2 linked regions of the Allochromatium vinosum DSM 180 genome follow. Each later gene encodes a partner of the first gene's protein in a complex. Links are inferred from orthologs where the notes say so. Each region holds a gene or a part of one and is shown on either strand. Other genes may lie near its edges. The genes, in order: ALVIN_RS00595 and dapF.

Evidence for each region.
Region 2: the proteins of ALVIN_RS00595 (region 1) and dapF are in contact, whole or in part, in a solved structure (PDB 5YGU), measured with the Escherichia coli proteins. The link is inferred for Allochromatium vinosum DSM 180 from one-to-one orthologs.

The regions. Positions count from the first base shown.
Region 1 is NC_013851.1:116,085-129,776, reverse strand. What follows is about bases 6,001-8,984. They hold ALVIN_RS00595 (RNA pyrophosphohydrolase), read right to left. Parts: upstream 7,775-8,984; coding sequence 7,226-7,774; downstream 6,001-7,225. Other genes in these bases: ALVIN_RS00585 (GNAT family N-acetyltransferase), read left to right, coding at 8,739-8,984; ALVIN_RS00590 (histidinol-phosphatase), read left to right, coding at 7,979-8,635; ptsP (phosphoenolpyruvate--protein phosphotransferase), read right to left, coding at 6,001-7,118. In the rest of the region: rsmI (16S rRNA (cytidine(1402)-2'-O)-methyltransferase), read right to left, coding at 1-501; ALVIN_RS00620 (penicillin-binding protein activator), read left to right, coding at 549-2,411; ALVIN_RS00615 (YraN family protein), read left to right, coding at 2,408-2,785; ALVIN_RS00610 (BON domain-containing protein), read left to right, coding at 2,874-3,482; ALVIN_RS00605 (FAD-binding oxidoreductase), read left to right, coding at 3,475-4,860; more of ptsP, read right to left, coding at 4,857-6,000; more of ALVIN_RS00585, read left to right, coding at 8,985-9,500; ALVIN_RS00580 (lysophospholipid acyltransferase family protein), read left to right, coding at 9,527-10,360; ALVIN_RS00575 (glycosyltransferase family 4 protein), read left to right, coding at 10,364-11,593; ALVIN_RS00570 (phosphatase PAP2 family protein), read left to right, coding at 11,565-12,092. UniProt on the Escherichia coli protein: Master regulator of 5'-end-dependent mRNA decay.
Region 2 is NC_013851.1:2,384,857-2,401,870, forward strand. Bases 8,127-11,125 are described here. They hold dapF (diaminopimelate epimerase), read left to right. Parts: upstream 8,127-9,207; coding sequence 9,208-10,044; downstream 10,045-11,125. Other genes in these bases: lysA (diaminopimelate decarboxylase), read left to right, coding at 8,127-8,543; ALVIN_RS10410 (class I SAM-dependent methyltransferase), read left to right, coding at 8,540-9,211; ALVIN_RS10420 (DUF484 family protein), read left to right, coding at 10,049-10,750; xerC (tyrosine recombinase XerC), read left to right, coding at 10,764-11,125. Outside these bases: Trk system potassium transporter TrkA, read left to right, coding at 1-345; ALVIN_RS10370 (TrkH family potassium uptake protein), read left to right, coding at 342-1,793; mobB (molybdopterin-guanine dinucleotide biosynthesis protein B), read right to left, coding at 1,750-2,307; ALVIN_RS10380 (prephenate dehydrogenase), read right to left, coding at 2,304-3,209; hisC (histidinol-phosphate transaminase), read right to left, coding at 3,206-4,318; pheA (prephenate dehydratase), read right to left, coding at 4,370-5,473; ALVIN_RS10395 (phosphoglycerate dehydrogenase), read right to left, coding at 5,494-6,663; LPS translocon maturation chaperone LptM, read left to right, coding at 7,050-7,247; more of lysA, read left to right, coding at 7,272-8,126; more of xerC, read left to right, coding at 11,126-11,726; ALVIN_RS10430 (sulfotransferase family 2 domain-containing protein), read left to right, coding at 11,748-12,407; ALVIN_RS10435 (DUF2189 domain-containing protein), read right to left, coding at 12,410-13,198; ALVIN_RS10440 (SpoIIE family protein phosphatase), read right to left, coding at 13,314-15,284; ALVIN_RS10445 (ABC transporter substrate-binding protein), read right to left, coding at 15,281-16,327; ALVIN_RS10450 (ATP-binding protein), read right to left, coding at 16,320-16,772; ALVIN_RS10455 (STAS domain-containing protein), read right to left, coding at 16,769-17,014. UniProt on the Escherichia coli protein: Involved in the succinylase branch of the L-lysine biosynthesis and in the biosynthesis of the pentapeptide incorporated in the peptidoglycan moiety. Catalyzes the stereoinversion of LL-2,6-diaminopimelate (L,L-DAP) to meso-diaminopimelate (meso-DAP).

The sequences.
Region 1 (13,692 bases):
TTTGGCGCTCTCGTAGAGGACGAGTGTCCCCGGCTCGCGGGCGACCGCCTCGATCCAGGCACGGCGTCGCGCCTGGGTGCGGGGCGGAAAACCGAGGAAGAGGAAGCGGTCGCTCGGCAGCCCGGAGGCCGAGAGCGCGCAGATGGCCGCGCTCGCGCCTGGAATGGGCACGACGGTCAGCCCGCGCTCGCGTGCCGCGGCGACCAGGGTGTAGCCGGGATCGCTGATCAGCGGCGTGCCGGCGTCCGAGACCAGGGCCAGATTCTGCCCCGACTCCAGCGCCTCCAGCAGACGCGGCGTGAGTTCGGACTCGTTGTGATCGTGATAAGCGATCAGCTCGGCCGAGATGCCGCAATACGCCAGCAGACGCCGCGTCTCGCGTGTATCCTCGGCCGCGATGGCATCGACCTCGGCCAGCACCCGGCGCGCGCGCTCACTGAGATCACCGAGATTGCCGATCGGCGTGGCCACCACGTATAGTACCCCGGCCTGTTGTCGCATCTTCCGCCCCTCCGGCAGACTCTCACAAAGAATACGGACACGGAATCATGCCCAAGAATCGCCTCGACCGTGCGGTTTTTTTCTCGCGTAGACGGCTCGGACCGCTGCTCGTTGTCTCGGCCCTGTCGGGCTGTGCCGTCCAACCGCTCCAGGACCCATCCAGCCTGCTCACGAGCGTCCCCGCCGCTGAACTGAGCCGCGCCTCCACCCTGGAGGCTCAGGGCCGAGTCGACGAGGCCGCCCGGCTCTACCTGGAGTCGGCGACCCGTGCCCAACCTCCGGCCGGGGCCGAACTCAGACTCAAGGCCGCCCAAGCCTATCTGGCCGGCGGCCGGACCGGCCAGGCTCGCGAGACACTCGCCGGCCTCGCGTCGGCCGAACTCATTGGCGGCCAACTGGAACGATCGCGGCTGCTCGAATCCGAGCTCGACCTGGCGGCGGGACAGCCCAAGGCCGCCATCGCCAAGCTGAAGCGGTTGCCCGCCCTCGCCAAACCGCTTGCGATCCGACGCCTCGGCCTGCTCGCCGCAGCGCAACGCCTCGACAACGATCCGATCGCCTCGGCCGAGTCGCTGGCTGAACTCGACGCCCGACTCGACGGACAGGCGCGCGTGACCAATCAGGTCTCACTGGTCGCGACACTGGCCCTGACCGGCGAGGACGACCTGCTGCAGCTCACCCGCGCCGGGCGCGGCGCCATGAAGGGCTGGGCCGAGATCGCCCAGCTCGTGCGACGTCATGGCGCCGATCCTCGGCGGTTGGACGACGCCTATCGTCAATGGCGCCAGCGCCGGACGAGCCATCCGGCGCTCCCCGAGCTGGCACGCGCCTATACCGGCAACGGATCGAGCGGATACGCGAATGGTCAGCGTGTGACCGTGATGCTGCCCAGCGGCGGGCGTTTCGCGGCGGCCGCCAAGGCCGTGCGCGACGGGATCCAGGCCGCCAGCCGCCTGGATCCGGGCGATCGGCGTCCGTCACTGGACTTCGCCGACAGCACCAACGCCGGCCGGGTGCGCACGTTACATGCCGCCGCCATCACGCGCGGTGCCGACGCCGTGATCGGACCGCTCGAAAAACCGGCCGTCGACGCACTGATCGAGGCCAGGACGGCCCAGGTTCCCACGCTGGCACTGAACGAATCCACCGAGGCCGAGCGTCGCGCCCTGAACCTGTTCCAATTCGCGCTCTCGCCCGAGAACGAGGCCGCGGAGGCGGCGAACAAGGGATTCGCCCTGGGCGCCAGACGCGCGCTCGTGCTCCATCCGAACGATGCCTGGGGTCAGCGTCTGGCGAATGCCTTCAGTGCGCAGTGGCGCGCTCAGGGCGGAACCCTGGCCGGTCAGGCCGGCTTCGATCCGAGCAGTTCGAATTACGACACGACCCTGGGCCGACTCATGAATGGCCAGAGAGCCGACCTGCTGTTCCTGGTCGCCACAGCCGAGATGGCGCGCAAGATCCATCCCCAGATTCAGACGGTCGCAACCAAACCCTCGATCGTCATCTCGACCTCCCATGTCTATTCGGGTCGCTTCGATGCCGCCGCCGACAAGGCGCTGGTCGGACTCTATTTCGTCGATATCCCCTGGATGCTCGATCTCGGTGGCGAGGGGCCGCTGGCACGTCGCACGGTCATGGGCCAGACGGCCAGTGCCTCGGGTCCGCTCGCCCGACTCTATGCCATGGGCCTGGATGCCTATCGGCTGACACCGCATCTGACCGAGCTGGCGGCCAATCCCGGTGCCTACTTCCCCGGCCAGACCGGCGGTCTGGCCATCGATCCCCTGGGCCGGATCACCCGTCAACTGGCGCTCGGACGCTTCACCGAGAACGGACCACGCCTGGCCAATGGCGTGGAACCTTCGAGCGAGACGCGCGTCGAACCCACCCGCACCCTTGGTCCCGAATGAGCACCAGCCCCCGCAGCGGCCGATCGCGCCCGGATACGCGCGCGATCGGTGAGGCCAAGGAGCGTCTCGCCGAGTCGTTCCTGATCGCTCAGGGGCTGAGGCTAGTCGCGCGCAATCAGCGCTCCCGCTTCGGCGAGATCGACTTGGTGATGCGCGATGAGGCCATCCTGGTGTTCGTCGAGGTCCGCTACCGGCGTTCGACCCGCTTCGGCACCCCGGCAGCGACCGTAGATGCACGCAAACAGCAGCGCCTGATCCTGGCCGCCCGACACTATCTGCATCGCCACCCGACCCAACTGGCCTGCCGGTTCGATGTCGTGGCCATCAGCGCCGAGGACGACATCCAGTGGATCCGGCAGGCTTTTACGCTCTAGACTGGTCCGCTCGTCACCCGATCCAAGCCCGAACGACGGCCATCGGCGCCTCGTGCATCGGTCATCAACGCCCTTCATTCCAATCGCAATGAACAGAACGTACCCGAAGCTGATCACCCTGACGAGCGCCATGCTCGCGTTCGCGCTCTCGGCGGCTGGATGCGCGCCCCTGGTCGTGGGCGGCGCGGCAGTCGCCGGCGCCTCGGCCATCCACGATCGTCGCCCCGCCCAAGCGCTCCTGGACGATCGACAGATCGAGTTTGCCGCCACCCAGGCGATCTTCCAGGACCGCGACCTCAGTCGCGGCGCGCGCCTCGTCGTCACCAGCTACAACCGCACTGTCCTGATCACCGGACAGGCCGAATCGGCGGAACTCGCGCGGCGCGCCAGCAATCGCATCAGCCGACTGCACAAGGTCGCGCGCGTGATCGACGAAGTCCGCGTTGGGCCGCGCATCGGGATGAGCCGTCAGTCGGAGGATGCCTATATCGCCTCGCGCGCCAAACTGGAGCTGGCCGGCATCGGGTTGCCCGATTTCGATCCGACCCGCGTCAAGATCGTGGTCGAGGATGGAGACCTCTATCTGCTCGGGCTGGTCACGCCGCGCGAGGCCGATCTCGCCGCCGAGCGCGTGCGCTATGTACCGGGCGTGCGCAAGGTGGTCAAACTCTTCGAATACTGGACGCCCAATGCCTGAACTCACCGCTGGACTGCGCGCCGAACTGGCGCGAATCGCCGGCTCCGGCGCCCTGCTGACCGATCCGGCCGACTGCTGGCCCTACGGCTATGACAACAGCCGCCGTCAGGCGCTGCCCCAGGCGGTCGTCTTCGCACGCGACGAGGATCAGATCGCCGCCCTGGTCCGGCTCTGCGCCGAGGCCGGGCTGCCGCTGATCGCCCGCGGCCTCGGCACGGGCACCACGGGGGCGACGGTGCCCGATCGCGGCGGCGTCGTGCTCTCGTTCGAACGCATGGATCAAATAAAGCGCATCGAACCCGGCGACCGGCTGGCGGTGGTCGAGCCTGGCGTGACCAACGCGCGGTTGCAGCAGGCCATCGCGGCTGAGGGCTTTTTCTGGCCGCCTGACCCGACCAGTGCGCCCACCTGCACCATCGGCGGCAATCTGGCCTACAACTCGGCCGGTCCGCGCGCGGTCAAGTACGGCACGCCGCGCGAGAACACGCTGGGTCTGCGCGCGGTGAGCGGCACGGGCGAGGTCTTCCATACCGGAGTGCTCACCACCAAGGGCGTGGTCGGCTACGACCTGACGCGGCTCATCATCGGCTCAGAGGGCACGCTCGCGCTCGTCACCGAGGCCACGCTCAAACTCACCCCGCTCCCCGAGGCCAAGCGCACCCTGCGCGCGACCTATGCCGACATCCACAGCGCCGCGCTCGCCGTCTCGGCCATCATGGCCCAGCCGGTCACGCCCTGCGCGCTGGAGATCATGGACGGCTCGGCGATCGAGATGGTCAGCCGCTATTCCGAACTCGACCTGCCGGACGGGGCCGGGGCATTGCTGATGATCGAGGTCGATGGACCGGCGGCCTGTATCCAGGAAGCGCAGCGCGCGGTCGGTGAGGCGGCGCGTGTCGCCGGTCTGCTGGAACTGCGGCTCGCCGAAACGGCGGATGAGGTCGCCGCGCTCTGGAAGACGCGCAAGGCGCTCTCCCCGGCCCTGCGTCACATCGCGCCGAAGAAGATCAACGAGGACGTGGTGGTGCCTGTCTCGCACATGGGCGCGTTCATCGATGGACTGGAGCAGCTCGCCCGCGAGACCGGCATCCGGATCGTCAATTTCGGCCATGCCGGCAACGGCAACATCCATGTCAATCTGCTGATCGATCCGGACGACGCCGAAGAGGTCGCGCGCGCGGCGCACTGTCTGGACGCGGTCTTCGCCCTGGTTCTGCGACTGGGCGGGACGCTCTCGGGCGAGCACGGCGTGGGACTGGAAAAGCGCGATTTCGTCGACCGTGAACTCGACCCGGTCGCGCTGCGGCTCATGCACGCCATCAAGGCACAGTTCGACCCGGCGGGCATCCTCAATCCCGGCAAATCGCTGCCCGGCTAACGGCCCGGTCGCACCAGACCGCCCAGACCGACGGTCTCCAGCGCGTCGAGCAGCAGTCGGCGCACCGAGCCGGCATCCTCGCATTGCAGGGCGACCTTGAGCACCTCGCGCGCCCGCGCTCGGCTGATGCTGCGGATGACCTTCTTGACCCGCAGCAGACTGCCGGCTCCCATGCTGAGGCTGTGCACCCCCATCCCCAGCAGCAGGAAGGTCGCCAGCGGGTCGCCGGCCATCTCGCCGCAGACGCTGACCTCCTTGCCGTGGAGTCGCGCCCCGGTCAGGATCTGGAGCAGCGCGCGCAGCACCGCCGGGTGATATTCGTTGTAGAGCTTGGCCACATGCGGATTGTTGCGATCGACGGCCAGTAGATATTGCGTGAGATCGTTCGTCCCCACCGACAGGAAATCGACCCGGCGCGCCAGGGCCTCGGCCTGATAGACGGCCGCCGGCACCTCGATCATGACGCCGACCGGCGGCATCCGCACCTGATAGCCTTCCTCCAGCAGCTCGTTGTGCGCACGCTGGATCAGGAGCAAGGCATCGTCGACCTCGCCGACGGTGCTGACCATGGGCAGCAGCAGTTGCAGGTTGTCGAGTCCGATGGACGCGCGCAGCACCGCGCGCACCTGGCTCAGGAAGATCTCGGGATGGTCGAGCGTGATGCGGATGCCACGCCAGCCCAGGAAGGGATTGGCCTCCTGCATCGGAAAGTACGGCAACGGCTTGTCACCGCCGATGTCGAGCGTGCGGATCGTCACCGGACGTGGCGCGAACAGCTCCAGTACATGCCGATAGTTGGCCATCTGCGCCGCCTCGCTCGGAAAGCTGTCGCGCACGATGAAGGGCAGCTCAGTGCGGTAGAGACCGACGCCGGCCGATTCCTCGATGCCGAGCGGACGGCTCTCGGACACCAGACCGGTGTTGAGATAGAGCGGAATCACATAGCCGTCGGTGGTCTCGGCCGGCAGATGGCTCAGGGCTTGCAGCTCGCTGGTCAGGGCCGCGTCATCATCGGCCAGACGCTGGTACTCCGAACGCACGGCCGGCCCAGGCGAGACATAGACACGCCCGCGATAGCCGTCGACCACCATCTCGCGGCCCTCGACGCGCCCCACCGGCAGATCCGATACACCCATGGCTGCCGGGACGCCCATCCCACGCGCCAGAATTCCCACATGGGACGACCCGGAACCCGAGGTCGAGACGACGCCGGCCAGCTTCTCGCGCGGCACGTCGGCGATCTGCATGGCGCTGATCTCATCGCCCACCAGAATCGTGCACGGCGGATACTGAATCGGCGCACTGGCCCGGTTCTGCAAGTGCATCAGGATGCAGCGCCCCAGATCGCGCACGTCCGTGGCCCGTTCGCGCAGATAGGCGTCGTCCATGGCGTCGAACACCCGCGCATGTTCGGCGATGGTCTCGCGCAGCGCGCCGGGCGCCCAGTTGCCGGCGCGAATCCGCGACAGGGTGCCATCGATCAGGGTGTCGCTCTCCAGCATCAGCCGCCAGGCGTCGAACAGGGCCATGTCCTCGACGCGCAGATGGACCTGCGTGCGGCTGGCGAAGCGGTCGAGATCCTCGGCGACCTCGCGCACGGCGCGGCGGAACTCCTCGGCCTCGGCCTCCAGATCCTCAGGGCGGCGATCGGGCACGGCATCCAGGTCGGCGGGCGGATAGACCACAACCGCCTGCCCGAGACCGATACCCGGCGAGGCGGCCAGCCCCGGCAGGAAGCGCTGCGGGATGCCGTCGTCCTGCAAGCGCGCCAGCTCGCCACTGGTGCGGGCAAAGGTGATGGCCCCGGCCAGTTGCGAGGCCAGGGTCATCACGAAGGTCACTTCGTCCTCGCCGAAATGACGCCGCCGGCGCTGACGCAGCACCAGGACACCGAGCACCTTACGGTTCTGGATGATGGGCGCACCGAGAAAGCCGTGATAACGCTCCTCGCCGGTGTCGATGATGCACTCGTAGCGCGGATGATTGGCCGCGTCGTCGAGGTTGATCGGCTCGGCACGCTCGCTCACCAGTCCGATCAGCCCGCGTCCGAGTTCGAGCCGCACACGCCCCACGGCGTCCTTGCGCAACCCCTCTGTGGCCTGCAGGACGTGACGATGGTTGTCGTAGTCGTTGAGATAGACTGAGCAGACGTCCGCTCCGACGGCCTGCTTGACGCGCTGGACGATGATGGAGAGCGCCTGCTCGAGATCGCGGGCATTGTTGACCTCCTGAACGATGCGCCTGAGTGATTCGAGCATGCTGGGCGAGTTGAGCAGACCTGGGGCGGATGGGATCGCGGACGAATGGGTGCCTGACTGCATGCGGATCTAGGCCACTGTCTCAGCCCTGGCACGGCGCAAGGCGTTCATGGATATCCCTGGCGCAGCAACCTGGAGGGGCTGGCATAGACATGCCGGCGATCCGGCACGCCTTCCGGATAGAGGGTCGGCGCCAGCTCTTCGAGCGCCTGCTGATAGACATGGCGCTTGAAATACACGACTTCGTAGAGCGGCTGCCAATATCTGACCCAACGCCAGGCGTCGAACTCGGGTTTGTCGGTGCGATCGAGGCAGAAGGCTTCTTCGCCGCAATTGACCCGCAGCATGAACCAGACCTGTTTCTGGCCAATGCAGATCGGACCCGGCCCGCAGTAACGGTGCCGGATGTAACGCTTAGGAAGGTGATAACGCAGCCAACCGCGTGTGCTGCCCAGGATCGTGACCTGCTGCTCACAGAGCCCGACCTCCTCCTCCAGTTCGCGGAACATGGCCTGCTCGGGCGTCTCGTCGGGGTTGATCCCACCTTGTGGAAACTGCCAGGCATTCTGGCCGACGCGGCGCCCCCAGAATAGGCGACGGTCCCGATTGCTCAGGATGATGCCGACATTGGGTCTGAAGCCGTCGTGGTCGATCAAGGATGGGTCTCTCCCTGGCTGGTCGCTGGCTCATTCTTCCATAGAGCAGTCGTTTCCGGCAAGCCGGCGCATGTATAAGCGATTTCCAATCAAGAGCTTGGTTGTACGCACTTGAAACCTGCGCGCCGATCCCGGAGTATCGCACTCACAGGCGCAAGATCCGCGCCAGACTTCCCTTCAATCTTTCAGACTGGAATCAAGCGCGTGCCACTCGCTATCTTCGATCTCGACAACACACTCCTGGACGGTGACTCGGACTATCTCTGGGGCTGCTATCTCGCCCGGCATGGACTGGTGGACAGTGCGGAGTACGCGCGCGAGAACGAGCGATTCTACCGCGAATATCAGGACGGTACCCTGGATATCCAGGAGTTCCTGCGTTTCTCACTGCGTCCGTTGCGCGAGCACCCGCGTGAGCGCCTAGAGGCATTGCGCGCGCGCTTCCTCGAAGAGCAGATCGAGCCGATCATGACCCCGGCGGCACGCGCACTCGTCGAACGGCACCAGTCCGCTGGCGATACCCTGCTCATCATCACCGCGACCAACGCCTTCGTCACCGCGCCCATCGCCGAACGCTTCGGCGTACCGCACCTGATCGCGACCCTGCCCGCCGAGCGTGACGGCGTCTATACCGGCGAGGTCGAGGGCGTGCCCTCCTTTCGCGAAGGCAAGGTCGAGCGGCTCGAACACTGGCTCGCCGAGCAGGGGCTGGATCTGGCGGGCAGTTGCTTCTACAGCGACTCGCACAACGATCTGCCGCTGCTGGAGCGGGTCGAGCGCCCGATCGCCGTCAACCCGGACGCCCAGTTGCGCGCCACAGCCGAGACACGCGGCTGGCCGATCCTGTCGCTGCGGGCCTGAACGCGCAGCCGCCTTCACCGAGCTGTCATCCGCCCCACATCAGGCCGCAACACTCGCCGCCTAAGATAACCCTCCAGGCATTCTTCACCTGTGAGGGCATTCGATGGTCGCTTCGGCTTCCGCGTCGCTCGCCAAGCGCGGCGAGCGTCTCTATGTCGAGATCGCAACGTCCGAATCCGAGGTCCGCGAGGCGCAGGCACTGCGCTATCAGGTCTTCGGCGAGGAGATGGGCGCACGGCTCAAGGGTGAGCCCGGCTACGATCACGATACGTTCGACGACCATTGTCAGCACCTCCTGGTTCGCGATTCGCGCACTGGACGTGTCGTTGGTTGCACTCGTCTGCTGACCGACGCGAGCGCCGCGCGCATCGGTGGCTTCTATTCAGAGAGCGAGTTCGAGCTGGACGCCATCAAACGGCTCGACGGACGCCTGCTGGAGGTCGGCCGCACCTGCATCGCGCCCGAGTTCAGACAGGGACCGGCGATCGCCGTGCTCTGGTCGGGGCTGGCCGGATTCGTCCAGCTCAACGGCTTCGACTATCTGTTCGGCTGTGCCAGCGTCCCGCTCGGCGAGGACGACATCCAGGCCGCCGCCATCATGAACCGACTGCGCCGTCAGGCATTGGCGCCCGAGGATCGACGCATCACACCGCGCGCTCCGCTGCTCACGACCCAGGTCGATGACGACGTCCTGGACGCGCCGCTGCCGCCGTTGCTGCGCGCCTACGTCCGCTTGGGCGCCAAGGCGTGCGGTGAACCCTGTCGTGACCCGGATTTCGGCGTAGCGGACGTGCTGATGCTGCTCGACATCGACGCCATGAGTCCGGCGTACTCACGCCACTTCCTCGACAGGCACGGTCTTTGAGTCAGGCTGAACGACGCTCGAGGATCATGATCACGCGAACACTCTGGAGAAGCTGGCGGGTCGGCGAGCATCTGGCGACCGGAACGCTGGTCGGCCTCTATGCCGTGTTCCAGGGTCGCGCACGACGGCAACCTGGCTGGCTGCCGCGCGCCGTACGCTGGTGGCATGGGCGGCTGGTACGCGCCCTGGAGGTCGAGGTCAGGATCGAGGGCCGGTTGGAAGCAGGCTGTCTGCTGGTCGGCAACCATGTCTCCTGGCTCGACATCCCCATTCTGGGCGCTCAGGGTGAGATCGGGTTTCTGGCCAAGTCGGACGTCCGGCGCTGGCCGCTGATCGGCTGGCTGGCCGGCTTTGCGGGTACTCGCTTCATCGAGCGCGGTGCGCATCAGGCGGAATCCGTGATCCATCGACTCCTGGCGGATCTGGCCTCGGAGCGCACGGTCATGATCTTTCCCGAAGGCACCACAACGGATGGCCGGACGCTGGGGCGTTTCCATCCGCGACTCTTCGCCATCGCCCAGCATCCCGAGGTTCGCGTACAGCCGGTCGCTATCCGTTACCGGCGTCGCGATACCCTCGCCCTCGATCAGTCCGTGCCCTATATCGGCGACGACAGTCTGATCGCCAATCTCAGCCGACTCGTCCGGCATCCGGGTCTGATCGCCTGTATCCATTTTCTGCCGTCCATGCAGGCTCTGGAAGGGGAATCACGCCGTGCACTCGCCGAGCGCGCCCGCGCGGCCATCCTCGAAACGCTCGACGTCTCGGAGACCGCGCCCGTCATGACCACCAGAGACGTGGCTGTATCCGTGCGCGACGAGGATGCAAGCCCCTGCTGGCTGGAGCCTGGAGCCGTATGAATCATGTCCAGTGAAACGCGGAGCACCGCTCAGTCCACAGGCGATCGGCTCAGAATCGCCATTGTCACCGAGACCTACCCCCCCGAGATCAACGGCGTGGCCAACACCATGCGTCATCTGGCCGAAGGCATGGTCGCGCGCGGACATGGCGTTCAGTTGATCCGGCCACGGCAACCGGCCGATCCGAGGCATCCCGAACAATCCGATCGGCTCGATCTGCATCTGGTGCCGGGCCTGCCGATCCCCGGCTATCGAGGTCTGAGGTTCGGGCTTCCGGTCTACTGGCGTCTGCGGCGTCTCTGGCACCGCCGCCCGGCCGATCTGGTCTATATCGCCACGCAGGGACCGCTCGGTCATGCCGCGCTCTCGGCGGCACAAGCGCTCAAGATTCCGACGATCACCGGTTTTCATACGCATTTCCAGCACTATAGCCGGCATTACGGACTGGGAGCCCTGACCCGTCAGATCGCCGAGACCCTGAGACACTTCCACAATCGCTCTGATGCCACGCTGGTTCCGACCGCCGAGTTGCGTGACAGTCTGGCCGCCGAAGGATTCGAGAACCTCCATGTCTTTGGGCGCGGAGTGGACGTCGATCAGTTCGCGCCCGACCGGCGCTCCGCTGAACTGCGCCGCTCCTGGGGCTGCGCGGAGGACGATCTGGTCGCCCTGTATGTAGGTCGGATTGCCGCAGAGAAGAATCTCGCCCTGGCGCTCGCTGGGTTTCGCGCCATTCAGCGTCAGTGTCCGAACGCACGTTTCGTGCTGGTCGGTGATGGCCCCGAACGCCCGCATCTGCAACAGGAGCACCCGGATCTGATCTTCGCCGGCGCGCGTGTCGGCGACGAGCTCGCCGCACACTATGCGTCGGGCGATCTCTTCCTGTTTCCGAGTCTCACCGAGACCTTCGGCAACGTCGTCACCGAGGCCATGGCTAGCGGTCTGCCTGTCATCGCCTTCGACTATGCAGCGGCGCACGCAAACGTCCAGCCTTGGGTCAATGGCGTGACCGTACCGGTCGATGCTCAGGAATCATTCATCGACATCTGTCTGGAGTGCGTCGGCGATCGGGAACGACTGCGACGAATGGGACTCGAAGCCAGGAAGCGCGCATTGGATATTGGCTGGGAGCGCGTTCTGGGGCGTGTCGAAGAACACCTGTTCGCCGTGATCCACAGAAAACGAGGTCAAGCGGAGTCCTGTCATGCAAGCCTGGCTACGACATCTGAATGAATTGGAAGTATCCGTCTGTCGCCTCTGGAGCCGTTCGGGGCAACGTCGCTGGATTCGATACCCCTTCGCGTTCATCAGCCGGCTGGGGGATGGGGTGTTCTGGTACAGCCTCATGGCTGCCCTGCCCCTCGTCTATGGATTGAAGGGTTTGCAAGCCAGTCTGCACATGCTGGCGACCGGCGGTATTGCGTTACTGCTCTACAAATCACTCAAAGGTGTGACTCGGCGGTCTCGTCCCTGCCATCATGCCAGCGACATCACGGCCCTCGTCCCGCCACTCGACCAATACAGCTTTCCTTCGGGTCACACGCTCCACGCTGTCGTCTTTTCGAGTGTCGCCATCTACTACTTTCCTGTACTGGCCTGGATACTGGTTCCTTTCACAGCGCTGATTGCGTTGTCTCGCATCATTCTCGGGCTGCATTATCCCAGTGACGTTCTGATGGCGACGTTGATTGGTCTAGGGCTGGCTTATGCGAGTCTCTCCGCCTTCATATGAGATTGGCGAACAGATCGAAAACGCGCAAAGCCAAAACCCCCGCCACGGTTAGGTGGAGGGGGTTTTGAGGGAATAGGGCCCTGGCGGTGCCCTAGGTTCGCATGGGGAGGCCCCACACTAGGATCGGCGAAGACCTGTTTCACGTCTGAGTTCGGGACGGGATCAGGTGGTTCCAAGTCTCTATGGCCGCCAGGGAAAGGGTGGGAGCGCCGGGTGTGTGGTCCGACGGTCCGCGAAACGGTGAGTGATCGTAAGGGTAACGCACTTGGGTGTTATATGGTCAAGCCGCACGGTCAATTAGTACGGGTTAGCTGCACGTGTTACCACGCTTCCACATCCCGCCTATCCACGTTGTGGTCTTCAACGGACCTTCAGGGGCATCGAGTGCCCAGGGAGATCTTATCTTGGGAGGGGCTTCCCGCTTAGATGCTTTCAGCGGTTATCCCGTCCGTACATAGCTACCCGGCAATGCCACTGGCGTGACAACCGGAACACCAGGGGTACGTCCACTCCGGTCCTCTCGTACTAGGAGCAGCTTCCCTCAAATCTCCAACGCCCACGGCAGATAGGGACCGAACTGTCTCACGACGTTCTAAACCCAGCTCGCGTACCACTTTAAATGGCGAACAGCCATACCCTTGGGACCGACTTCAGCCCCAGGATGTGATGAGCCGACATCGAGGTGCCAAACACCGCCGTCGATATGAACTCTTGGGCGGTATCAGCCTGTTATCCCCGGAGTACCTTTTATCCGTTGAGCGATGGCCCTTCCATACAGAACCACCGGATCACTATGACCTACTTTCGTACCTGCTCGACGTGTGAGTCTCGCAGTCAAGCACCCTTATGCCATTGCACTCAGAAGGTTGATTTCCGACCAACCTGAGGGTACCTTCGTGCTCCTCCGTTACACTTTGGGAGGAGACCGCCCCAGTCAAACTACCCACCATGCACGGTCCCTGACCCGGGTAACGGGTCGAGGTTAGAACGTCAAACAGACCAGGGTGGTATTTCAAGGATGGCTCCACGGCAACTGGCGTCACCGTTTCACAGCCTCCCACCTATCCTACACAAGTCGGTTCAACGTCCAGTGCAAAGCTATAGTAAAGGTTCACGGGGTCTTTCCGTCTAGCCGCGGGGACTCGGCATCTTGACCGAGAATTCAATTTCACTGAGTCTCGGGTAGAGACAGTGCCGCCATCGTTACGCCATTCGTGCAGGTCGGAACTTACCCGACAAGGAATTTCGCTACCTTAGGACCGTTATAGTTACGGCCGCCGTTTACCGGGGCTTCGATCAAGAGCTTCTCCGTGAGGATAACCCCATCACTTAACCTTCCGGCACCGGGCAGGCGTCACACCCTATACGTCCGCTTGCGCGTTTGCAGAGTGCTGTGTTTTTAATAAACAGTCGCAGCGGCCTGGTCACTGCAACCTCCTTCGGCTCCGGCCGCAGGGCCTTCACCTACACAGAGGCGCACCTTCTCCCGAAGTTACGGTGCCATTTTGCCTAGTTCCTTTACCCGAGTTCTCTCAAGCGCCTAGGGATTCTCACCCAACCCACCTGTGTCGGTTTGGGGTACGGTCACACACCACCTGAA
Region 2 (17,014 bases), 2.3 Mb from region 1 along the record:
GATATCGCCATCTCGCCCCAGCAGGCCACCATCGGCAGTCTGCTCAAACACGTGCGGCGCGGCGACGTGGTCATGGTGCATTCGCTGCGCCGTGGCGCGGCCGAGGCCATCGAGGCCATCGCTCACGGCGATCCGACCTCCAGCAAGGTGGTCGGGCGGCGGATCTCGGAACTGAAACTGCCCAAGGGCGCCATCATCGGCGCCCTGGTGCGCGGCGATGATGTGCTGATCGCGCATGGCGAGACCGTCATCGAGTCCGAGGATCACGTCATCCTCTTCCTGCAGGACAAGCGCCGCATCCAGGAGGTCGAACGACTGTTCCAGGTTGGCGTCACCTTTCTATGAAATTCGACGCGGTTCAGAAGGTTCTGGGGCTGTTGCTGACCATCTTCAGCTTCAGCATGCTGCCCCCGGTGGTCGTCTCGCTCATCTACGACGAGGGCGGCGCCGGCCCCTTTCTGGCGGCTTTCACGCTGATCTTCGGCCTGGGGCTGCTGATCTTCCTGCCGGTGTCGCGCTCGCACGAGGTGCTGCGGGTGCGCGACGGCTTTCTGGTGGTGGTGCTGTTCTGGACCGTGCTCGGACTGGCCGGCGCCCTGCCCTTCTGGCTGGCGCCCAATCCGGCCGTCTCGGCCACGGACGCGGTGTTCGAGTCGATCTCGGGGCTGACGACCACAGGCGCCACGGTCATCATCGGTCTGGACCATCTGCCCAAGTCGATCCTGTTCTATCGCCAGCAGCTCCAGTGGCTCGGCGGCATGGGCATCATCGTGCTGGCGGTGGCGGTGTTGCCGATGCTCGGGGTCGGCGGGATGCAGCTCTTCCGCGCCGAGATGCCCGGCCCGATGAAGGACTCCAAGCTCACGCCGCGCATCACCGAGACGGCCAAGGTTCTGTGGTACATCTATCTTTGGATGACGATCGCCTGCGCGCTCGCCTACTGGTTGGCGGGGATGACGGTCTTCGATGCCATCGGGCATGCCTTCTCGACCGTGGCCATCGGCGGCTTCTCGACCCACGATCTGAGCATCGGCTATTTCGACAGCACCGCCATCGAGCTGATCGCCGTGATCTTCATGGTACTGGCCGGGATGAGCTTCACCCTGCACTTCATGGTCGTGCGACGCCAGGATCCGCGCCTGTACTTCCAGGACAGTGAATTCCGGCTCTATCTGCTGGTACTCCTGACGGTCATTGCGATCACGACCCTGGTGCTCTACGAAACCCAGACCTATTCGAGTTGGTGGGAGTCCTTCACCAAGGGGCTGTTCCAAGCCGTCTCGATCGGCACCACGACCGGCTTTGCGACCGCCGAGTTCTATGCCTGGTCGCCCTTTCTCCAGATCCTGCTGCTGCTGTCCAGCTTCATCGGTGCCTGCGCGGGGTCCACCGGCGGCGGAATCAAGGTCATCCGCTTCCTGCTGCTCATCAAGCAGGGCGTGCGCGAGATCGGGCGCCTGATCCATCCCAATGCCCAGATTCCGGTGCGCATCGGCGGCAAGACGATCAATCATCGCGTGGTCGATGCGGTCTGGGGGTTCTTCTCCCTCTATGTGGCGAGCTTCATCCTCATGTATCTGATGCTCGCCGCCACGGGATTGGATCTGGTGACGGCGTTTTCAGCGGTCGCGGCCTGCATCAACAATCTCGGCCCCGGACTGGCCACGGTCGGCCCGCACTACGCCGATCTCAACGATACGGCCAAATGGATCCTCTGCTTCGCCATGCTGCTCGGGCGGCTGGAGATCTTCACCCTGCTGGTGCTGCTGTCACCGGCGTTCTGGCAGCGCTGATCACGAAATCGACCAGTTCCACGATCTCGGTCAATGGCAGCACGGGCGGATGGGGACAGACGGGCGGCGGATCATCGGTCGCGAGCGCGATGATCTCCGGATCGTCCGGATAGAGCGGTGGCTGACCCAGCGCGGCGCGATAGACCTCGATCTTGGGATAACGGGCGTGCTTGAACCCCTCGACCAGCACCAGATCGAGCCGGTCACGCTCGAAACGCGCCAGCATCGAGTCCAGATCGGGATCTTCGCCCTTGCGGTCGTTCTCCACCTGCAAGGCCCAGCGCTCGCGCGAGGCCAGCAGCGTCTGAGCCGCCCCGGCGGCGCGGATCTCATAGCTGTCCTTGCCCGGACGATCCAGGTCGAAGCTGTGGTGGGCGTGCTTGAGATAGCCGACGCGCAGACCCCGCGCCTGGAGCGCCGCGACCAGATGCCGCAGCAGTGTCGTCTTGCCGCTGCCGCTGGGGGCGACGAAGCCGAATACCGGAAGATCGGACGAGGTCGGGGAGGCGGTCATGTTTGGCTGGGTGAACGATCCGCGTCGTCATGGACCGAACGCGCCTGATCGACATAGCGATCGCGCGCGGCCTTGGCGCGGCTGAAGATTTCGAGCAGATGCTCGCCATCGGCGCGGCGGATGCTCTCGGCCAGATCCGTCATCTCGACGCCGAAGCGCGCCAGCATCGCACTGAGCGCCTCGCGATTGGCCAGACAGATGTCGCGCCACATGACCGGACTGCTGGAGGCGATGCGGGTGAAGTCGCGAAAGCCGCCGGCGGCATAGCGGAAGATCTCGTCGTTCTCGCGCATCCGTGCCAGCGCATCGACCAGCCCGAAGGCGAGCATGTGCGGCAGGTGGCTCGTTGCCGCGAGCACTTCGTCGTGGTGGGCGACCGACATCGCCGTGATCTCGGCTCCGCAGGTCTCCCACATGGCCGTGACCCGCGCCACGGCCTCGGGGTCGGTCTCGGCCAAGGGGGTCAGGATCACGCGGCGATCCCGGTAGAGTTCGGCGAAGGACGCCTCCACCCCGCTGTGCTCGGTACCGGCGATCGGGTGTCCCGGCACCAGTCGCGGCGGCACGCAGCCGAAGACCGCGCGCGCGTCCTCGACCACGCTGCATTTGACGCTGCCCCCATCGGTGACGATGGCCTCGGGCCGCAAGCTGTCGCGCATGGCCGCCAGCGCCCCGCGCATGGCGCCGAGCGGCACGGCCAGGAACACCATGTCGGCCTCGCGCACTGCTTCGGCCGGGTTCTGGGTGATACGGTCGACCACGCCCAGTTCGAGCGCGCGTTCCAGATTGCCCAGCGAACGCCCGCAACCGACGATCTCGCCGACGGCGCCGGCCGCCCGTAGCGCACGCGCCAGCGAACCGCCGATCAGTCCAACCCCGATGATCGCGAGCCGTTCGATCATGACGCCAGCACGTCCTCGAAGGCGGCGATGAAGCGCGCGTTCTCGGACTCCAGCCCGACGCTGATGCGCAGATGGTTCGGCATCCCGTAGTTGCCGACCGGGCGCACGATGACGCCACGGCGCAGCAGGGCCTCGTTGATGGGGGCGGCCGGGCGTCCGCAGTCGACGGTGACGAAGTTGCCCACCGAGGGGATGTAGGTGAGTCCGAGCCGCTCGAAGGCGCCGGTCAGTTGCTTCATCCCGGCGCGGTTCAGCTCGACCGAGGCGCGCACATGCTCGCGGTCGTTGATCGCCGCGATCGCCGCCGCCTGGGCCAGGGCATTGACGTTGAACGGCTGGCGCACCCGGTTGAGCAGATCGGCGACACGGGGATCGCTGAGCGCATAGCCCACGCGCAGCGCCGCCAGACCATGGGCCTTGGAGAAGGTCCGGGTGACGATCAGGTTGGGGAAGGTCTCGACCCAGTGGGTCGCATCCGGGAAGTCCGGCTCGGCGACGTACTCGGTATAGGCTTCGTCGACCACCACGATGCAGGTCTTGGGCAGCGAGCCGATGAACGACTTGAGCGGTTCGGCGGCCAGCCAGGTGCCGGTCGGGTTGTTGGGATTGGCGATCCAGACCACGCGGGTCCGGTCGTTGACCAGCCGCGCCATGGCGTCCAGGTCGTGGCCGTAATCACGGGCCTTGGCCACGCGCGCGGTTGCACCGACCGACTGGATGGCGATCGGATAGACGGCGAAGGCGTGCTCGGAGAACACCGACTCGGCCCCAGGGTGCAGAAAGACGCGCGCGATCAGGTCCAGCACATCGTTGGAGCCATTGCCGATCGTCACCGCCGTGGGCGAAAGGCCATGATACTCGGCCAGTGCACGACGCAGCTCGAATCCGCCGCCATCGGGATAGCGGCCCAGCTCGGCGAGCACGGCGGCCATGGCCTCGCGCGCGCGCGGCCCCGGACCCAATGGGTTCTCGTTCGAGGCCAGTTTGACCGAATCGCTGATGCCCAGCTCGCGTTCCAGCTCGGAGACCGGCTTACCGGGCACATAGGGCGTGAGTCCGGCGATCCAGGGAGCGGCCAGTGACAGGAAGGGATTTTCGGTTTGACTCATGACGGATGTATCCAACAATACGTTCAATAGCGATGACGACGCGCGCGGCCCTCAGAGCACGGCGACCGGATAGGAACCCAGCACCTTGAACAGCAGCGCATCCTGTTCGAGATTCTGCAGGGCATAGGCGACCTTGGGGTCTTGTCGATGGCCGAGGATGTCGACGAAGAACACATAGTCCCAGATGCCGCGACGCGACGGGCGCGACTCGATGCGGGTCATGCTGATGCCGTGCACGGCCAGCGGTGCGAGCAGACTGTGCAGACCGCCCGATTGATTCTTGCACGAGAGCAGCAGACTGGTCTTGTCCTGTCCGCTCGGCGGCGAGTCCTGCTTGCCGATGACCAGGAAGCGCGTGGTGTTGCTCGGCTCGTCCTCGATACGCTCGGCAAGCACCCTGAGTCCGTAGATCTCGGCGGCCTGGAGACCGGCGACGGCGGCGGCTTCCGGATCTGAGGCCACCAGACGCGCCGCCTCGGCATTGCTGCCGACCGGCAGACGCTCGGCGATGGGCAGATGACGGTCGAGCCATTCGCGACACTGGGCCAGCGACTGCTGGTGCGAATAGACCCGCCGGATACTGGCGAGATCCGCGGCCTTGGTCAACAGATGCTGATGGACGCGCAGACTGACCTCGCCGGTGATCATCAGCGGCGAGTTCATGAACAGATCGAGCGTATGGCTGACCACACCCTCGGTCGAGTTCTCGACCGGCACCACGCCGAAGTCACAGGCCCCGGACTCGACCTCGCGAAAGATCTCGTCGATGGTGGGCATGGCCTGCGTGACGACCGAATGGCCGAAATGCTTGATCGCCGCCGCCTGGGTGAAGGTGCCCTCCGGCCCCAGGAAGGCGGCATTGAGCGGACGCTCCAGGGCCAGACAGGCCGACATGATCTCGCGGAACAGGCGCGCGACCTCCTCGCCGTCGAGCGGCCCCGGATTGGCGTCCTTGATCCGGCGCAGGACGGCGACCTCGCGCTCGGGACGGTAGAACTGCACCGACTCGCTCTGCGATCCGGTCTTGATGTGCGCGACCTGCTGGGCGCAGCGCGCGCGCTCGCTGATCAGTTGCAGGATCTCCAGGTCGATGGCGTCGATGCGGTCACGCACTGCCGCCAGTGCCTGCTGTTCCTGGTTGGCGCTTTCGCTCATGGCGTCTATCCTCCCCGGCCTCAACCGCCGAGACAGCGCACGGAAAGCACGCCGTCGATGGACCGGATCAGCGCGAGCGTGTCCTCCGGACAGGGCTTGTCGACATCGACCAGGGTCACGGCCACGTCGCCGCGCGAGCGGTTGAGCATGTCGATGATGTTCAGCCCGGCGGCGGCCAGATCGGTCGAGATCTGACCGAGCATGTTGGGCACGTTGCTGTTGACGATGGCCAGACGCTGCCCCTCGGTGCGTGGCAGCACGATGTCGGGGAAGTTGACCGAGTTGGTGACGTTGCCGTCCTCCAGATAGTCGCGGATCTGATCGGCGACCATGATGGCGCAGTTGTCCTCGGCCTCGCGGGTCGAGGCGCCCAGGTGCGGCAGAGTGACGACGCGCGGATGATCCTTGAGCCGGTTGCTCGGGAAGTCGCAGCAATAGGCGTAGAGCTGACCCGAGTCGAGCGCCGCGATCACGGCCTCGTCGTCGAGGATGCCCTGACGCGAGAAGTTCAGCAGCACCGCGCCCTTGGGCAGGATACGGATCCGCTCGGCATTGATCATGTGGCGCGTCTGATCGGTGAGCGGCACATGGAAGGTCACGAAGTCCGACCGCGCGAGCAGATCGTCGATGCTCAGGGCCTGCTTGACGTCGCTGGCCAATTGCCAGGCGCGCTGCACGGTGATGGTCGGGTCATAGCCGATGACGTGCATCCCGAGCGCGCGCGCGGCGTTGGCCACCTTGACGCCGATCGCGCCCAGACCGACGACGCCGAGCGTGCGCCCCGGCAGCTCGAAGCCGGCGAAGCGTTTCTTGCCGGCTTCGACCGCCTCGTTGATGGCCGCATCGTCACCCTGGAGTTCACGGGCGAACTGCCAGGCCTGAGCGATGTTGCGCGCCGACATCAGCATCCCGGCGAGCACCAGTTCCTTGACCGCATTGGCATTGGCGCCCGGTGCGTTGAAGACGGCCACGCCGCGCTTGGTCATCTCGGCCACGGGCACATTGTTGGTGCCGGCGCCCGCGCGCCCGATGGCCTTGACCGACTCGGGGATCGGCAGGTCGTGCATCTTGGCCGAGCGTACCAGGATGGCGTCGGGATGGGCGATCTCGGAGGCGATCTCGTAGCGCTCGCGCGGCAGGCGCTCCAGGCCGACCACCGAGATGTTGTTGAGCGTCTGGATTTTGAACATGTGCGTCGACTCGAACCTCTGTGGTGAATCTCGAAGCGCCTCGGATCAACAGCTGCAATTTCAGTATGCGGTGAGGCACGAACCGCATCATCCTGCGCCCCCACGGCGCCCGAGTGTAGCGTTTTGCCGGAGTGCCGTGTATGGCCCGGGGAAACGCTCGCCATCGCCGCGATGGTTTACTCTGTTTTGCCCCTTCCTAAGGGGGACTCATGCTACCTGATTTTCCGCTCCCTGAGTCTCAGGCGCCGTTTTTCGAGAACTTGACCAAGGAGCATAGAGCCGCGAGGCGGCAAATTTAGAATGGCTCCGGCTCCGAACGGAAACATCGCAGGGCGTTCGGGTATACTCGCACGGACAAACCACGCTTTAACGGATCGGAACCGGTCATGCGCTGCTGGGCGAACAATCTCTTCATCGTCATCGTCGTCCTGCTGGGCACGCTCGCCATGCTCGGGGCCTGCGGTCAGAAGGGTGATCTCTACCTGCCCGAACCGGTCTCCACGTCCGCCGTGCCGTCCGGCGCCGATGTCCCGACCCCACCGCCAGCGCCGCTGGAGTCCGGGACGGGTGACGCTCAACCCTAAATACTCAGATACCCCCCACGCCGCATGGATCACTTCAATGACCGCGACGGACTCCTCCACGCCGAGGAGGTGCCGCTCACCGAGATCGCCGAGCGCTTCGGCACGCCCTGCTACGTCTATTCGCGCGCCACGCTCGAACGCCACTGGCGCGCCTTCGAGCGCGCCTTTCGCGATCATCCGCACCTGATCTGCTTCTCGGTCAAGTCCAACTCCAACCTCGCGGTCCTGAACGTGCTCGCGCGGCTGGGTTCCGGCTTCGACATCGTTTCGGTCGGCGAGCTGGAGCGGGTGCTGGCCGCCGGCGGCGATCCGGCCAGGGTCGTCTTCTCGGGCGTGGGCAAGCGCGCCGACGAGATCCGGCGCGCGCTGGAGGTCGGCATCCGCTGCTTCAACGTCGAGTCCGAGTCCGAGCTGACCCGGATCGACCGGATCGCCGGTGAACTCGGGGTCCGGGCGCCGGTGTCGCTGCGCGTCAACCCGGACGTCGATCCCCAGACCCATCACTACATCTCCACCGGCCTGAAGGAGAACAAGTTCGGCATCGACATCCAGGAGGCCGAGTCGGTCTATGCGCTGGCTGCCGCGATGCCGAACCTGAAGGTCGTCGGCATCGACTGTCACATCGGCTCGCAGTTGACGGATCTGGCGCCCTTCATCGACGCGCTCGGGCGGGTGCTGGCGCTGGCCGACCGGCTGTGCGCCTCGGGGATCGCCATCGAGCATCTGGATCTCGGCGGCGGACTCGGCATCCGTTATCGTGAGGAGCATCCGCCGGAACCGGCCGCCTATGCCGCCGCCATGAGCCATCTGCTGGCCGATCGTCCGTATGAAGTGATCCTGGAGCCGGGACGCGCCATCGTCGGCAATGCCGGTGTGCTGCTGACGCAGGTCGAGTATCTCAAGCACGGGCCGCACAAGCATTTCGCCATCCTCGATGCGGCCATGAACGACCTGCTGCGTCCGGCGCTCTATCAGGCTGGTCACGAGATCGTGCGCGTTGTTCAGGAGACCGACGCCGATCCGAGCCGTTACGATCTGGTCGGCCCGGTGTGCGAGACGGGAGACTTTCTCGGCAAGGACCGCACCCTGGCGCTCGAAGAAGGCGATCTGGTCGCGGTGCGCGGCGCCGGGGCCTATGGCTTCACCATGAGCTCCAACTACAACAGCCGTCCGCGCGCCGCCGAGGTCATGGTCGACGGCGACCGGGCCTATCTGGTGCGCGCGCGCGAGCAGGTCGCCGATCTCTACGCGGGCGAGCAGTTGCTGCCGTCCGAGACGCCCGACGCCGCCGCATGAAACGTCGTCCCGAACCCGAATTGATGGATGGCGAGGCCCAGGCGCTCGCCTATGCCGAGGCCGATTTCAACGCCTCCAACACGCTCTTCATCGAGCTGTTGCGCCGACTGGCGCCCGGACCGCTCGCGGGCGCCACGGCGCTCGATCTCGGGTGCGGACCGGCGGATATCGTGATCCGCTTTCTGCGCGCCTATCCGGGCGCGACCTGTGACGCGCTCGACGGCTCGCGTCCGATGCTGGAGCTGGCCCGGCAAGCGCTCGATGCCCAGCCCGAGATCGCCGCGCGCGTCCGACTACTGCATGACGTCATCCCGTCCGAGCAGCTGGCACGCGGGCAGTACGATCTGGTGATCTCCAACAGCCTGCTGCACCACCTGCCCGACCCGGCCGTGCTGTGGCGGACGGTGCGCGAGACGGCCAAGCCCGGCGCGCCCGTGCTGATCATGGACCTGATGCGCCCGGCCTCGCCCGGCTGGGTCGAGGCGCTGGTCGAGAGCTATGTCGCCGACGAATCCGAGATCCTGCGCACCGATTTCCGCAACTCGCTCTATGCCGCCTTCGAGCCGGCCGAGGTGAGCGCGCAGCTTGCTGCCGCCGGTCTGGACAGTCTGGAGGTCGCTGTGGTCAGCGATCGGCATCTCGCCGTCATGGGGTTCCTGCCGACATGAGACTGCGCTTCACCAAGATGCAGGGGCTGGGCAACGACTTCGTCGTCTTCGACGGCGTGCGCCAGCGGGTCGACCTAGATGCCGGATTCGCGCGACTCCTGGCCGATCGGCGCTTCGGCATCGGCTGCGATCAGATCCTGCTGGTCGAGCCGCCGCGTCTGCCCGAGACCGATTTCCACTATCGCATCTTCAACGCCGACGGCTCCGAGGTCGAGCAGTGCGGCAATGGAGCGCGCTGCTTCGCGCGCTTCGTCCGCGACCAGGGGCTGACCGACAAGGACGAGATCCCGGTCGGCACGGCGGCCGGCGCGATCCGGCTCTATCTGGAGCCGGATGGTCAGGTGCGGGTCGACATGGGTGCGCCCGCGTTCACACCAGCGCGTATTCCGTTCTCGGTCGAGACCGAGACAGCGGACGCGACCTATCCGCTGGAGATCGAGGACCGGACGCTGACCATCGGCGCGCTCTCCATGGGCAATCCGCACGCGGTCCTGATCGTCGACGACGTCGAGTCGGCGCCGGTCGCCACGCTCGGGCCGCTGATCGAGCACCATCCGGACTTCCCGCGCCGGGTGAACGCCGGGTTCATGCAGATCCTCGGGCCGAACGCGATCCGGCTGCGGGTGCACGAGCGCGGCGCGGGCGAGACGCTCGCTTGCGGCACCGGCGCCTGTGCCGCCGTGGTCAGCGGACGCCGGCGCGGACGGCTCGACGAGCGGGTGCGGGTCGCGCTGCCCGGCGGCGAGCTGGTGATCGAGTGGCGCGGTCCGGGGCATCCTGTCTGGATGACGGGACCGGCCGTCAACGTCTTCGAAGGCGAGATCGAACGATGAGGGGATGCGCGTGATGCATCAGGCCGAACACAGCCTGGACGAGGCCCTCGACCCGGAGCGACAGGTCGTCGACTATCTCATGGCCCATCCGGACTTCCTCGCCCGTCACCCCGAGGTGCTGAGCGCCATCGAGGTGCCGCACGGCATCCAGGGCGCGGTGTCGCTGATCGAGTATCAGGTCCGCCTCCTGCGCCGTCAGCTCGCGACCGAGCGCAACCGGCTCGTCCATCTCATCGCGCGCGCGCGCCGGAACGAAGCCCTGGCGATCCGGCTGCATGGCCTGATCCTGCAACTCATGGTGGTCAAGGATCCCGAGCATCTCTGTCACCTGTTGCGCGAGACCCTGCTGCGCGAGTTCCACGCCGAGGCGCTGGCGTTCAAGCTCTTCGCGCGCGCCACTCTCGAAAGCCGGCCGCACGATCCGGTGGCCAATGCGTTCGCCGACTTCATCGACCGCCGCAACGCGCTCTGCGGCCCCCTGAGTTCCGAGCGGGCCGTGGCGCTCTTCGGCGAGGGCGGCACAGGCATCCATTCGGCGGCCATCGTTCCGATCCACGCCGACGGCCAGTCCGGCATCATCGCCATCGGCAGTGCGGACGCCACCCGCTTCAGCCCCGAGATGGGCACCGACTTCCTGAACCGACTCGGGGAGATCATCAGCCAGAAGCTCAGGACCGTCCATCTCGGCAACTGCGAGCCGCACTGATCCGCGTCCGACCATGCCCAAACGCCTGGACGCCCCCGCCGCGCCGACCTCGATCGACACGCCCCGGATCGAGCGTTTCCTCGCGCATCTGGCGCATGAGCGGCAGCTGTCCGAGCATACGGTTCGCGCCTACCGGCACGACCTGAACCAGATCGCCGTCTGGCTCGCCGATCAGGGCGAGCCGGGCGCGGAGCCGATCGCATCGCTCGACGAGGCCGGCATCCGGCGCTATACCGCCTGGCGCCATCGCCAGGGCGTCTCGGGCAAGACGCTTCAGCGCGAACTCTCCAGCCTGCGCGGGTTCTACCGCTGGCTGTTGCGCGAGAACCAGGCCGTGGCCAATCCGGCCGTCGGCCTCCGCGCGCCCAAGAGTCCGCGCAAGCTCCCGCACACCTTCGACGCCGATCAGCTCGGCGCCCTGCTCGATCCGGTGGACGAAGATCCGCTCATGATCCGCGACACGGCTATGGTCGAGCTGTTCTATTCCTCGGGTCTGCGTCTGGCCGAGCTGGTGAGCATCGACCTGGGCGATATCGATATGTCTGAAGGCGAACTGGGCGTGATCGGCAAGGGGTCGAAGAGCCGGCGCGTTCCGGTCGGTCGGAAGGCACGCGAGGCGATCGAACGCTGGCTGGCGGTGCGTTCGGCACTGGCCGATCGAGACGAGCGGGCGCTGTTCGTCAGTCTGCGCGGCGGGCGCATCCATCCACGCACGGTCGAGAAGCGGCTCGCACGCTGGGCGGTCGAACGGGGCGCCAGCCGACATCTGCACCCGCATCTGCTCAGACACAGCTTCGCGAGCCATCTGCTGGAGTCCTCCGGCGATCTGCGCGCCGTGCAGGAACTGCTGGGCCATACCGACATCGGTACGACGCAGATCTATACCCATCTCGACTTCCAGCATCTGGCTCAGGTCTACGATCAGGCCCATCCGCGTGCACGCAAGAAAGCCTCGAAGCCAGACGAACGGCCCTGATCAACGCGACGATCCCACACCATGCTCCTGTCACCCAAATACCGCTTCCTGTTCGTCCATATCGCCAAGACCGGCGGCACCAGTGTGCGCGCCGCGCTCGAAGGGCTACGCTGGCGCGACCCCTGGTACTACCCGATGTTCCTGTGCAGCCGCTTCAGCCATCTGAGCGGGCACCGGATCGCCGCCAAGCTGCCGCGTCACGCCAAGGTGGTCGCGGCCAAGGAGTTGCTGCCCAGGGAATATTTCGACAGCCTGTTCAAATTCGCCTTCGTGCGCAATCCCTGGGATCTCCAGGTGAGTTCCTTCCATCACATCCGGCGCGAACGGCCGCAGTATCTCGGCGGACACGAGACCTTCGAGGATTTTCTGCGCTGGAAGCTCGATCCGGAGCGGCCCTATCAGTATCACATCGATACCTCGATCACGCTCCAGACCGACTATCTGATCGATCTCAGCGGCACGGTGGTCGTCGACTTCATCGGGCGCTACGAGCGTCTGAACGAGGATTTTGCGACCGTCTGCGACCGCATCGGCATCCGTGCTCCCGCCCTGCCCCACGAACGTCAGGCTCGGGATCGGAAACGCGACTACCGCAGCTATTACAGCGACGAAACCGCCGAGTTGGTCGCGCGCCATTTCGCGCGCGACATCCGGATGCTCGATTACCGCTTCGATCCCTGATCTCAGGAACTGGGCACGAGATCGCGATAGGCATGCCAACTGGCGTGCCCCACGAGCGGGATGGCGATGAAGAGGCCCAGGTAGAAGGTCGCCAGCCCGGCGCCGACGATCAGCACGATCAACCCCGCCCAGAGCAGCATGGGGCCGGGATTTTGCGTCACGGCGCGCACACTGGTGCGCATGGCGGTCAGGGCGTCGACGTGTCGATCCGTGAGCAAGGGCACGGTGATGGCCATGATCCCGAAGACGACGGCTGCAAACCCGGCGCCGACGAGCGTGATCGCGATCAGGAGCAGCAGGTGTTCCCCCGAGAAGAAGAGCACCGGCAGGAAGTTGTCGAGGGTCGGAAAGGGGGCGTCGAACAACAGCGCGACCAGCACCAGCGAGACCACCAGCCAGGCTTGCAGGGTCACGAACAGAAAGGCCGAGACCATGCCCAACTGACCCTGGTTGCGCTTGAAGGCCTCCAGCGCCTGACAGGACTCCAGCGACTCGCCCCGCTCCAGATGGGCACTCATCTGATAGAGCCCGATCGACAGCATCGGCGCCATCAGAAAGAAACCGGCGATCAGAAAGGGCACCAGAAAGGTCAGCTCGCCGAGGATCATCAGCGTGGTGATCAGCAGACTGATCAGCACGATCCCGGTGCCGTAGGTCAGGCTGTAACCGGGTGCGGCGCGCACATCGGCCCAGCCCTTGCGCAGCCATTCCCAGGGATGGCTGAAATCGATAGTCGAGACGCGCAGACCCGCTTGGCCGTCGAAGTGATCGGCCGTCATGACGTGTGGCATTGGCAGGCTCCTCCAGAGTGTTCTAATCGTTATCGAACGCGCCCTGGAACGAAGCGTGTCATGACGAGCACCGGCCAGGCGCGCCCTGTCCTGATGGGGACGACTTGGGCCGGGTTCAACAGTCGACTGCCGAAGAACTGGAAACCATCGGTCCCTGACCGCGATACTCGATCGCCAGCAGGGTGATGTCATCGGACTGGGGCGTCGCGCCGGCGAAGGACTGGACACGCTCCAACAGCATCGCGAGCAGGCCCACCAGATCCGGCTGTGGCTCGGATTCGAGCGTGTCGAGCAGACGCGCTTCCGAATAGAACTCATCCTGCGCGTTCATGGCCTCGGTGACGCCGTCGGTATAGAGCAGCAGCCGCTCGCCGGGGGCCAGACGCAGGGAGGCCGACCGATAGACCACGCCCTCCATGATGCCGAGCAGCAATTGCGGCGCGCCCTTGAGCCACTGAGGCCGGCCATCCGTCCCGATCAGCACCGGCGGGTTGTGCCCGGCATTGGCGTACTCCAGGTCGCCGGTGCGCGCGTCGAGCACGCCGCAGAAGACGGTGACGAACATATTGCTGGCATTGTCGGCCGCCAGCTCGGCATTGACCTGGGTCAGGATCTCGGCCGGCCCCTGCCGGTCGCGCGCGGTCGACTTGATCAGGGTCTTGGTGACGGCCATGAACAGCGCCGCCGGCACACCCTTGCCCGAGACATCGGCGATCAGAAAGCAGAGCCGGTGTTCATCGAGCGGGAAGAAATCGTAGAAGTCGCCGCCGACCTCGCGTGCCGGCACGATGAGCGCGCGCAGATCGAATTCGTCCCGATTCGGGATCGGCGGAAACAGCTTGGGCAGGATCGACATCTGGATGTCGCGCGCGATCGCCAGCTCGCTCTCGATGCGCTCCTTGGCCGCCGTCGTCGTCTTGAGCCACTCGATATGCTGGCGCAGCGCCGTGCGCATGGACGCGAACGACTCGGTCAGCGCGCCCACTTCGTCGCGCCGTCGCACCTCGGGCAGCGGTGCGGCGAAATCGCCCTTGGCGATGCGGTCGGTCGAAGCGGCGAGCGCGCACAGCGGACGACTGATGGAGCGCGCGATCAGCAGTACGACCAGCAGCGAGGCCAGCAGCCCCAGACTGCCGACGGTCGCGGCATTGCGGGTCAGACGGTTGATGTCGTCGAACAGCTCGTCTTCGGGGAAGACGATGGCGAGCGTCCAGTCCGACGAATCGATCGGGGCGTAGTGGACGTGCGCCATCACGCCGAACAGCGGGGTGTGCTGGATGAACCCCGACTCGCCGGCGATCAGGGTTCGCGCCTGTTGACGCAGCGCGTCGGCCTCATCCCCATGGGCCGCCGCCAGACTGAACAGGCTCTCGTTCATGATGAAGTCGGTGTTGGGGTGGCTGAGAATGGCGCCATTGCGTGAGATCAGGACCGCGAAGCCATGCTGGAGCACCCGGAATTCGGCCAGCTCGTGCGTGAGCCAGTCGAGGGCGATGTCGGCGGCCAGGATGCCGATCAGGCGCTCGCCATCCGAAGTCGCCTGCGTCACGGGCAGAGAGAAGGTCGCAATCAGCTGCGTGTTGCCGGCCCCCAGCTCGTAGTAAGGCTCACTCCATTCGGCGCGCCCCAGTTCACGCGGGATCTGATACCAGTCCGAGAACAGATAGTCCTGCTCTTCCAGGGCAAAACTCAACTCGATCCGGCCATCGCGCCGGAAGACATAGGGCGCGCGACGTCGATCGGGGTGGTCCAGTACCGCAGGCTCGAATCCCATGGCCATCCCGAACAGTTCGGGATTCATCTCCAGGGCACGCCGCAGCAGGGGCACGATGTCGTCTTCGCCAATACGCACCGAGTCGAGCGTGCTGGCCAGGGTCTCGGTCGCACGCCGCACCGAGATCAGGACACGCTCCACGCGCTGCACCAGGGCCAGCGAACGGTTGTGGGCGTTGTCCTGCAAACGCTGCAACAGCAACTCACGCGCCTGATAGTGATACAGCCCCAGGCTGGCACCGAGGACAGTGGCCACGCACAGCATCACCGAGAGGACCAGCCGTGCACCGATTCCAGAGAAACGCGCCATCATTGGACTCCGAGACGTTCGATATCGGTCGGCATGGCATCGATCATCTCCAGGTGCTGCAAGGCTTCACCGACCCGGTCGACATCCTCGGGGTGCAGTCGCCAGTCCCAGCCGTGCTCGCCCGGATCACCCATGACCGCGTGGATCTGTTCCAGCATCCAGCGCTGATGGATACGATTGGCCGGCACACGCGCCGCGCGCTGGTGCTGGAGCACGAGATCAAGCGCGCCCTCCGGGTCGGCAAAGGCCTGCTCCCAACCACGCCTGGTGGCTGCCACGAAGGCCGTGATCGCAGCGGATTTTTCGCGCTGCGTCTGTTCGAGCGCATAGAGTCCGTCTTCGGGGAAATCGATCCCATACTCGGACAGCCGGAACACCGTCAGCGCTTCCGGTTCCAGGCCGGCATTGATCAGCAGATGATATTCGTTGTACAGCATCCCCGACATGGCCTCGACTCCCCCGCGCAGGAAAAGATTGACCGTCTGCGACTGCGGCACGCGCTTGACCTCCAGCCCCCGGGTGCGTAGCAGAGCCTCGATCGGCAGGGCCGGGTCGTTGCGCCAGACCCCGACACGCCGACCATTGATGTCGGACAGACGGTGCACATTCGAACTGGAGCGCGCGATCAGTACCACCGAGGAGCGTTGGAACAGTTGCGCGACATTGACCAGGGGCACGCCCTCGGCGCGGGCCTCGATGGCGGTCGACAGCCACAGCACCGCCAGATCCACCTCGCCCGTTTCGAGGGCCGCGCGTGGTGAGCGCGCATGACCCATGCTCAGGAGGCTGGCCTCAATCCCCGCCTCGCGATAGAACCCGTGCGCCTGCGCGACATAATAGCCGGCGAACTGGGCCTGCGGCTGCCAGGCGAGCATCAGACGCAGCGGCGTGCGTGTCGCAGCGGGCGCCGAGGATTCGGACTCGTCCTCGGCCCAGATCGGCGGCGCGATCAACAGACTCAGCGCCGCCAGACCCCAGAAGCGTGCCGAGCGCCCAAGCCGATCGGACAGAACGCCCCATCCAGACCAAGACCATCGCTCAACCACGCGCCGTATCTGGAGCACGCTCATCCTCGTCCGTGGGTTGACACATGATCAGCGAGACCAGATTGCGCCCCTGCTCGCGCCGACAGCTCAGTTCAGTCACCATCTGGCGCACCAGGAACCAGCCCAGACCGCCGACGGTGCGCTGCTCCAGGGTCGCGGCCAGATCCGGCTCCGGCAGATTGGCTGGATCGAACGGCTGTCCATCGTCGAGTACATCGAGCACGAACCGCTCGGCGCTCGGCGCGATGCGCAGCTCGATCTCGCCCGGCTGACCCGGCGGATAGGCATAGTGACAGACATTGACGAACACCTCTTCGAGCGCCAGGGCGAGCCGTCCGCCAAGACGCGGATCGAGTCCGGCCTGCTCGACCCAGGACTTCAGGAACGCCTGAGCCTCGGGCAGCTGGTCGACGGTTGCCGGCAGACGCCGGGTCACGGCGTTCATGGGGTTTGCACCAGGGTTATGGCCTCGGGCAACGAGTCGCACACCTTGAACAGTGACAGCAGACCCGTCATCTCGAAGACTTCGCGCACACTGGGCTGGAGATTGACGTAGACCAGCGCCCCGCCCTGAGCCATCAGCGGCTTGCTCGTGTTCAGCAGCGCGCGCAGTCCGGCGCTGCTGATATAGACCAATGGGCCGAAATCCAGAACCAGTCGCCGTGCACCCTCGGCGACGAGACGATT